DNA from 2 places in the Gracilimonas sp. B-17 genome. Region 1 is predicted to be linked to the other one. Evidence: riboswitches for the same ligand, from Rfam matches in the RefSeq annotation. Region 1 holds a riboswitch; the other holds the start of a gene.

Region 1 (4,930 bases):
ATGCCTGCCCTATGGCTATCAATGTGACTATTGGGGTTATGTGGTCAGCAAACCAGCCTAGAATGAGATCGTGATAGATCGGAATGGCAAGGAAAGCAAATTCGATGTAGAGGTCAGGTGTCTGAGAAACGACCGTTAAATTCTTCCAGGCCGCCCAGCCAAATAAAAGAGCAAATATAAACCTGCCGATCTTTGGGCTTTTCCAGGTTGCGAATAAGATCAGCAGACCTGCAAGATTTGAAAAAACCCATGGTATAAAATATAGATCCAATCCTTTCATAAATTTCTTTTACGGATGTTAAATTGGTAGTAAATAATAGCAAAAGGGTTGTATATAAATTCAGGGAAACAAGTGGATCTATTTGTAAGGAATTCCTCCCTGCCGTTTTTTATTTGTGGATGTCAGGTAATGCCCTGCATTAATATTAAAGCTGTTGAGTTATATTATTTAACACATAACAAAACGGGAGAGGATCATGTCTGAATTGATGCAATTGTACTCATTTATTACGGTTGGCTTGTTGATCGGATTTGTTACAGGGTCAACGATCAAAAAAGAGGGTATATCTTTTCAAGGGAATTTATTCTGGGGCGTGGTGTCAGGTATCATAAATGGATACATTGGACTGTGGTTTTTACCCGGGGATGGTATATTCTTTGCATTTCAGGGTACCTGGGCCGTTCTATTTTTGATCAATGCTTTTCATTATCACCATATTGAAGATATCCTGCTTTATCCCGATACAAATGCAGCAGTTATTAATGAACTGACATTTAAAAATGTAAAGTAGTCTTAAGTTAAATAACTTACACTCTGCTAATTTCAGATACCGATTTTTCGATCTTTGTTAAGATCCGTTTTACCTGTTCCCAATCCGTATATTCATGGTCATCTGAATTGTCGGTTTGAGTGTTGTTTCTTGGAGCAATATTACGGGCGATAAATTTTTTAAAGAAATTATATTCTGAGTATCGAATAGCTCCGGCCAAATGTTCGATAAAAGTTGGATGCCAACCTGTTCGGCTCAAAAAATCCTTGGTAATTTCTTCAAGCTCTTCCCAACCCTCGGGTTCATCATTGGCAGCAGTCAGGCTAACGGTCACAAAGACGCCAACAACATTATTCATGACCTTTGCATAGTCACCGGCATATTGCTCAATAGAGTCCTGAAATTTGTCATTATGAACGGAAGAGGCGATTATGACTGCATCAAAGCCAAACGGACTTAAATTTGGACCGGTGGAATTGTTCAGTGAGACTGTATGTCCGTTCAATCTTGCTTCATTCTTTAATCTTTCACAGATCTTACGGGTTTGTCCTTCTACAGTACCGTATACGATCAATAACTTCATGGTGATGGGATATGAGTGATAAGTTAGGACAATGATATATATTGCATGGATTCGGTACGGTCAGGTATTTGGCAAAATGAGGGTAAGGAATACCCTTACATAAAGGAGAGTCTAGAATATCAGAAATTATAATCTGTAGGCTGTACCTTAAAAAACTACCGGATCCAGCGTACACGAGCTAAACTTTCAGCATCATAGGATATATCCAGTTCACCCTCATACGAATTCCTCAAAGCATCCCCGATCATTTTTGGCAGATGCATTCCTGTTGTAGTAATGGTCAGTTTACCATCAGACTCAGAGATCTTGATGATACGTTCCAGAGGATGTTGCTCAGATTTTTGTTTTTCAAGGTTTCGAATCAAATTCAGGAGCTCATCTTTATGAGACTGAAAAAATGATCCTTCGACCTCGATATATCCTGCGGGATAATCGTCCCGGATGCGTTGGCAAGCCGGACAGATCTGTTTGTTATCAATAAATTCTAAGGATTTCCAAGTCCATCGCCCATTAGTAAAAACAGATCCGCAATCCGGACAAATGGTAGGATCAGGCAATTTCTGCGTTCTTTGGTAAGGGTCGTGGCGGTCATCGTCAAAGATCCGGGTACGTTCTTGTTTAAAATAATATCTCTTTCCTTTCATACAGCTTATATTTATACCTTTTGAAGCATTAATGGCTCATTTCTGAATTTTGATCGTTTAATGAATTTTAGTACCTCTGCATCATTTTGATTCTCAAAATGCTCATATGCCTGGGATACCGCGTAAAAATTCTCAGGTGTTTCCAGAATCACAACATCAGATACAACATCCTTCAATAGCCTTGGGATCTCAGGACCTGATACCGGAGCAGCAATAATGATCTTAGCAGCCCCGGCTTTTTTGCACATTTGAATGGCAGCAAATAGAGTAGCCCCTGTAGCAATACCATCATCCGCTAAGATGATGGTTCGGTCTTTTATATCCGGGATCGGAGCTCCTTTTCTGTAAGTATGGATCCGCCGCTTGATCTCTGTTTGCTCCTTCTTAATAACCTTTTCTATCAAACTTCGATCAAGATGTGATTTGATCCGTGGATTGAAGAAAAGACTTTTATCCTCTGCAATAGCACCAAAAGCGGTCTCAGGTTGTCCTGGATATCCCAGTTTTCGAGATATGAGTATAGACCAATCGCAGTTAAGAACTTTCGCCAGGTAGTATCCGATCTCAACACCACCCCTTGGAATGGCCAATATCAGGGGCTTCTCCTCTCTATATTTCTCTAAAGCCCTTGCCAATTTAATTGCGGCATCCTGTCGGTTTTTGAACATGGGTTTTTCAATCCGGGTTTTGGCGGACTGCCTCTCTCAGTTTGGTCAATTTAACTTTCATAATCAGAAAGGTTTGAATTTTTCGCATTGATACTAAATCGTGTATGTGGTACAGCTTCTAAACGAGCCCTGGAAATGGGTTGACCTGTCGCCTGACATATACCAAATGTTCCATTATCGATGCGTTCCAATGCGTCGTCTATTTGTTTGATATATTTTCGGGTTCTCTCCATGAGCTGATAATTAAGAGTGTCGCTTTGTGTATCTGTTCCTGCTTCCTGAATATCAGAGGCCGGCATATAATCCGGGTCATTATCATTATCCAGTATGTTGATATTCTCAGTAAGCAAGCGGATCTCTTCTTCAGCATTTTTACGTTTAGACAAAAGTATCTTTCTGAAATAGTCCAGTGATCTTTTATCTAGGGGAGAAGAAGGGATATTGACTTTAGAGATCTCCATGGCGATGAATTAGGGATTAGTGTAATTAAATTTAAGACCACTCACTGATCTTAATACTCCAGATGAATATTTACTGACAGCAGATATTTATTTTTTTTGTAGTAGAATTCACTGCATCCAGGTATAAAAAAAGCCCGCAGTATAAATACTGCGGGCTACTCAATAATTAGAAAGTTAACTGTTTCCTTACGTCGGTATGAACCGCATCAAGTAATAGAGGTAATATCTCAGCTCATTACAAGCACCCTCAACAGTTCGCTTTCGGGTATGCCGTTTAACGGGCATTCCTTACTGATAACCGAAGCATACTCTTCAAAAAATCCATTGGATTGATCTTAGCAGTAACCGACGGCTTCTTTTTTCGGTTGATCCCTGTTCTATTTAAAGGATCAGAGATTATGCTGTTTTTTAAAATTAACTACCATTAAATCAAAGACTCTGACCTAATGTAATTCATGCCAATGTGAACAGATGCAGGGAATAGGAGAATCGGGTTGTAGGAATTTCCACTCCTAAAATGTAATGCTCATGACTTGCACTACCCGTAATCTATAATTACATAAAAAAAGCCCGAAGCAATTAAGCTTCGGGCTACTCAATAATTAGAAAGTCGGCCATTTCCTTTCGTCGGTATAGTCCGCATCAAGTTATTGAGGTATGATCTCAGCTCATTACAAGCACCCTCAATGGTCGGCTTTCTGGTTTGCCGTTTAACGGGCATTCCTTATTGATAACCGATATACACTAACTAAAAAGATCAATAAAGACCTGTCTGATCAGTAACTGGCGGCATATTTTCCCAGTTGATCTTCATTCTATTTAAAGAGATGAAGATTGTACACTTTATTTAAACTAACTACCATTAAGTCAAAGAATCTGTTATTAATCTATACCATGAAAGGGTCTTATAAAGCAGGGTAATAACTCAATATCATGTAAGTATTTTCCGGGCTAATATTGTAGGGTGATTTATTTTTGTTTACTTCCTGATAAATATTCCATCATAAAGATGATACTTGGCAGCAACACCAAAGCTGCAAGCAGTGAAAGACCAATTCCCCAAACGGCTAGTTCTCCAATCGTTCTTAGCCCCGGATGGATAGAAAACAACAGGCCACTGAAACCAAGCATGGTAGTAAAGATGCTAACACTAATATGCTCTCCGGTAGACCTAAGCACTTTTCCGATCGATCCTTTTCCTTCTTCTTTATATCTATGCACCATATGAATTCCACTGTCGTCTCCAATACCCAGAATGGTTGGAAATACCACGAGGTTATAAAAATTCAATTTCCAGCCAAATAAGACCATTATTCCAAATAGCCAAATAAAGCTGGCAATCAAAGGTAAAAGTGCCAGGATCACCCATTTGATATTTTTAAGGATCAACAACTTAAATATGATAATGAAGGTTATGGTGAGTGCAACCATTAGCGGAGCTTCATCCATTAACAATCGCAACATATCTGAAGCCACAATAGACGTAGAACCGGCATAGTAAGTGATTCCATTGGCTAAGGTGACTGAGCTCACATCATCTGCAAAATCCATAGAGTTACGCCCATCAGATAACCCTACGGCAGGGCGAATGATCACAAGATTCCCAACTAAACCTGAAACAGATGTAAAAGGGGCCTTTATGAAATCGGGTACGCTGTCTAGTGGTATGATATGTTGTGTAGAAGCGGCCTCCCTAAGCCTAAGAATATCCCGGTTCGTAGATTTGATAAGAAAAGGGTCATCCAGTAATTCATTGATCTTGGTAATTCGCTCGATCTTTTTATTGGCACTATCGACATCAAAA
Region 2 (4,930 bases), on a different contig from region 1:
AACCGATCCTCGGAATCAATAGTGGCCGGCTTGGATTTATGGCCAACACTCAGATCGAAGACCTGGAACCGGCCCTTGACCGGCTTCTTGAAAATGATTTCACCTTAGACAAACGCTCTTTCCTGAAAGCCACCACTTCCCGCGGGGATGAATTTCACGCCCTGAATGAGTTCTTATTCACCAGAAAAGATTCTATTTCCATGGTGAATGTATCGGCTGAATATGATGGCAGCCTCATTAACACCTATTGGGCAGATGGTCTGCTTGTAGCTTCCCCCACCGGTTCTACAGCCTATAACCTGGCCTCCGGGGGGCCTATCGTAGCTCCCGGAACCGAGGTCTTTGTGGTAACTCCCATCAACCCGCACACCCTGACTACCCGCCCATTGGTACTGAATTCGACCAAACCTCTCAAGATCAGGATCGAAAAACAGCAAAGTGAGGTACTCTTTTCATATGACGGACAAGTCCATGAGATCGAACATTTTCCCTTTGAGATCGAGATCCTGAAATCGGACCTGACCTTCGACCTTATTCACCTCCCCGGTCAGGATTACTTCGAGACTCTTCGCAACAAACTGATGTGGGGAATGGATTCTCGGCGAAGCAAGGAATAGGGCAGAGTTTTGAGTTTTTAGTGTTTAGTTTTGAGTGACTTTAGACGGAAGACCGGGGACGGTTGACCGACAGTGCTCGTTGCGTAGTTCTGCTGCGCAATGCCCTATTGAGGCTCCGCCTCATACTATGAACTGAGTTCAAACATATTTACGGCCGACTTTAGACCACGCTAATATTCAATAATGAAAAAGCCCCGATCTCACGAGCGGGGCTTTTTGAATGCTTTCTGGCCTTTAAAGTCTGTTACTTGCCGAATGATCAAAACTTCCAGGTTACCTGAAACAGAAAGTTTGTTCCGGCTTGAGGATAATAGTAGTTAAAGTTCACCGGTTCACCGGCCTGCAGCCAGCCAAAGGTATATCCGTTGGTTTCATACTCATGGTTGAAAATATTGTTAACCTGCAGGGTGGCCGTGATACCTTCCAGCAGAGATATTTTATCGAGAGCATAACTTAGTCTCAGATCGTTTACAAAATAGGGATCGATGGACCGGCTATCAGTTTGGGTGTTATCCAGATACTGGCGGGACACATACTTGCTGATCAGTTCCGCATTCAGTCCTCCGGATTGATACCCGATGATACCATTGGTGATCACAGAGGGTGAAAAGGCAATATCCGTATCTTCGTAGGTCGTGGCCTGCTGACCCAGATAGTTGAAGTTCGCATCATACTGATCGGTAAACTGCGTGTATTCCACGATCTTATTTCTACTGAAGGTCGCATTGGCTGACAGGCTCAAATGCTCTGATAAACTCACACCACCCTGTAGTTCAAGCCCTATCCGATAACTCTCAGGCACATTTTCCCTGACGATCTCACCAACGTCATTGATCGCCCCGGTGGGCACCAGCTGATCCCGATAAAACATTCCGTAGACATTGGCCCCCACGTAGTGACGGCTGAAATCACCCCGATAGCCCAGTTCAACGTTATAGAGTCGCTCCGGATCTGGACGGCTTTGTGGGGTTGAGTCTACATATTCATCACGCGTTGGCTCTTTACCACCTATGGCAAAGGATGCATAGACTCGCTGACGTTCAGGCAGGTTATAAACGAATCCGAACTTTGGATTAAAGAAGGTCAGTTCATCACTCTGCTGAATAGCCACTAGGCTGTCACGAACGTTACCCCCGGTTGAACTTTGAACGAATCCATTCCCAAGAAAGTCGTAGTTAACATTACGAATCTGAAGGTCAACATAGGTATTCAGGTTATCGGTGAGCCCATATTGCAGTTTTCCGTAAAGATTGAAATCCTTTTTGATACCGTCATTATCATAGTATCGGTCTTCAGTTTCACTGTCTCCGGCATAACGGGCCCATATGACTTCCCCGAAATGGGCTCCATCATAGTAGCTGTAGCCACCACCAAAGGTTACATTCCAGGTATCATTAGGGGTATATTTCGTTGAAAATATGGTCCCATAAAAATCATTATCCAGCCAGCGGCGCCGTACGAGGTCAGATTCGGTTGGTGTAGAGGGGAGGACCGGCTCAATGCCATAGTCTTCAAGGTCTTCACCTGCTTTGTACTCCTCATAAAACCCAAACCCTTTGGTATAAAATGCCGAGATATTGGCATTCCAGGTATCGGTCAGCATATACGAATAGTGCAACTGGTAATAATTCTGCTGATAGTCATCAACCTGATCCTCATACGGTTCACCGGCTTTTTCAGTTCCTGCTTCATTAAAGGTACGGTCATTCTCAAGTACACTTTCCTCGATGCCATACCAGGCCTGATAGGTGCGTTCCTTACCGGAAAACACATCCGCTCTCAGTAAACTGCGATCACCGTGGTGGGCAGCTGATAGGAAATAGGAATCCAGATCGGAACTGGCGCGATCGATAAATCCATCTGAATCAATTTTTGAGAGACGGCCTTCAAACTGCCATCCGTTTTCCATGAGTCCGGATCCCAGCTTCACATTGTACTTCTGAGTGTTAAAAGATCCCACACCGGTATTGATCTCTCCAAATGGTGCCACCCTGGAGGAACTGGTCTGAAGGTTGATCGTACCGCCAAAAGCGCCGGCCCCATTGGTCGAGGTCCCCACGCCACGCTGTATCTGAATGTTCTGAGTTGAAGAACTCAGATCAGGCAGGTTCACCCAAAACACGGCATGAGATTCTGCATCATTGACCGGGATCCCGTTGATGGTCACATTGATACGTGCCGGGTCGACTCCACGAATGCGGATGCCCGTATATCCGATACCGGCACCGGCATCAGAGGTTGTAGTGACCGACGGGGTGCTTTGCAGTAAATAGGGAACATCCTGCCCCAGGTTGCGCCGGTCGATCTCTTCACTTTCCACATTGGTATAGGTGATCGGTGAGGATTCATCGGCCCTGGTGGCACTCACAAAAACATCATCCCCGATATAGGTCTCAGGAAACATGAAGATCTCGCCTGTTTTATTTGGTACAGATAGATCAACTTCCCGGTCTTTATATCCCAGGTAAGTAATAAGTAAAGCCCTTTTTCCATTTTCAGAAAGCCTGATCTCGAAAGAGCCGTCATCTTCGGTAACAACCCCTCGGGAGGTCCCTGCCTGCCGTACGGCCGCGCCTGCCAGTGGTTCCTTGGATTGAGCATCCAGCACGGTTCCGGAAATGGTTTGTGCCAGCGTTGATTGATGGGTTAAAAAGAGTAGTGGTACGGTGAGTAGCAAAGCCGTAAACAACGACCTTACAGTAATAGAATTGAACATTGAATTCCTCCATAAAAACTTAAAATTAATGGAGGAGGTTAACTTGCGTAACTGTGCGGTAAACAGGTTTCCCTACGCCGGTATTATCCGGTTCAGGTATCAGGGTGTAATCTCAGCCCGCTATGCAAGCACCCCCAACCTTGGTTGTGAGCTTTAAAGATACGAGGCTTAAGAATATCGAACAAGGAACATTCAATTTTGATTGAAGAAGTGGTGTATTTAAATATTGTGATCATTATTTGCTATCACAATTTATAACTAAACCTCATCTAGCTCTCCCTTTCTTTTGGACCGCCAAAAGAAACAAAAGCTCCCGGCTACGAAAACCGAGCTGAGTCTGACTCCATTTCGCTAAAAGAAATCAATGCTCCTTTTCCTGGCTTGCCCATATATCTAGTACCATGCGGTATGATTTCTTTCTTAACGCTACATTGCGCCATACTCTTTACGCTCATTTTTCTAAGGCCGAATTATTTTTGTGGCATTTTTTAGGGTTTCACTCCCATTCCATGTTGTCATTCTGAGCGAAGCGGGGTTAATTGCAGGGTTGGGAGGCTTGCCGCGAAGGATATCAAACTTAGATCTGGCAGGTAGTACTCACTTTGAGATCCCTCGTGTTCAACATCTTAACCCCTTACAAGTCAGCGCGCACTCGGGATGACAACTTAATTTCACACCATTCACTCCTCTCTTCGTCATTCTGAGCGAAGTGGTGTTTGAAGTAGGGTTGGGAGGCTTGCCGCGAAGAATCTCAAAGTTTAACTAGGCAGACAGTGCTTACGTTGAGCCCCGCTGCTTCGAAGTTTTAGGCAGTTATCAAAGATCTGGATTGAGTACCAATATTCAATATTTGCTCTCTGAAGATGGAGTTACTTATTTTTGAATGTTGCGGTGGGTAATTCCGTTTTAGAGTCGAACTTAATAACTCCTCTGATGAGAAAACCCGATCTGATATCAAAGACCATCAACTTCACCCTGAGAATTTCTTCCTACAAGGAAAAATTAAATTCTGATTGGTGGAAGGCTCCTTCCTCTCAAAGTGAGCCACCGACTGACCTGAGAAACGAGTATGAGGTCAGTCATAAAACAAAAGACGTTTGGAAGATCTGGAATATTTCCTCATCAGAAGAAAGGTCGAATAAAGCGATCCTGTTCATACATGGTGGAGGTTTTACAAAAAGCTTCATGAAGTTTCACTGGAATATGATCAGGGATCTTTGTGAAAAACTGGATCAGGATATCATAGCTCCTGATTATCCATTACTGCCTGAAAGTTCAGCCTCTGAGGTTATCTATTTTTTAACAGACCTTTATTCGGACCTACTCGAAAAATACGGTGCCGAAAACCTGACCATTGTTGGGGATTCGAATGGAGGAGGCATCGCGCATTCCCTTTGCCAGTTCTTTGTCAATACCAAGGTTCCTCAGCCTTCCCAATTGATACTTTTATCTCCCTGGCTGGACCTAAGTCTTTCAAACCCTCTTATTGAGGATATCGAAGAAGACGACCCACTTATGGATCCAAAAGTCCTCAGAACATTAGGAGAACAATATGCATCTGATCTGGATCTGACAGATTACAGGGTGAGTCCCATTT

Evidence for each region. A riboswitch is a leader RNA that binds a small molecule or an ion and turns the genes downstream of it on or off. The one in region 1 is predicted to bind thiamine pyrophosphate.
Region 2: linked by a shared signal. The riboswitch ahead of AC13FX_RS00640 (TonB-dependent receptor) and the one ahead of AC13FX_RS07355 (TraR/DksA family transcriptional regulator) in region 1 are both predicted to bind thiamine pyrophosphate.

The regions. Positions count from the first base shown of each region.
Region 1 covers NZ_JBSXOA010000011.1:567,188-572,117, forward strand. The annotation lists gene AC13FX_RS07330 (hypothetical protein) at 1-280, opposite strand, end outside; gene AC13FX_RS07335 (hypothetical protein) at 477-791, shown strand; gene AC13FX_RS07340 (flavodoxin domain-containing protein) at 808-1,353, opposite strand; gene AC13FX_RS07345 (BCAM0308 family protein) at 1,509-1,997, opposite strand; gene AC13FX_RS07350 (phosphoribosyltransferase) at 2,009-2,665, opposite strand; gene AC13FX_RS07355 (TraR/DksA family transcriptional regulator) at 2,716-3,126, opposite strand; TPP riboswitch at 3,293-3,385, opposite strand; TPP riboswitch at 3,729-3,821, opposite strand; gene AC13FX_RS07360 (efflux RND transporter permease subunit) at 4,096-4,930, opposite strand, start outside.
Region 2 covers NZ_JBSXOA010000008.1:450-5,379, reverse strand. The annotation lists gene AC13FX_RS00645 (NAD(+)/NADH kinase) at 1-617, shown strand, start outside; gene AC13FX_RS00640 (TonB-dependent receptor) at 877-3,333, opposite strand; TPP riboswitch at 3,386-3,479, opposite strand; gene AC13FX_RS00635 (alpha/beta fold hydrolase) at 4,267-4,930, shown strand, end outside.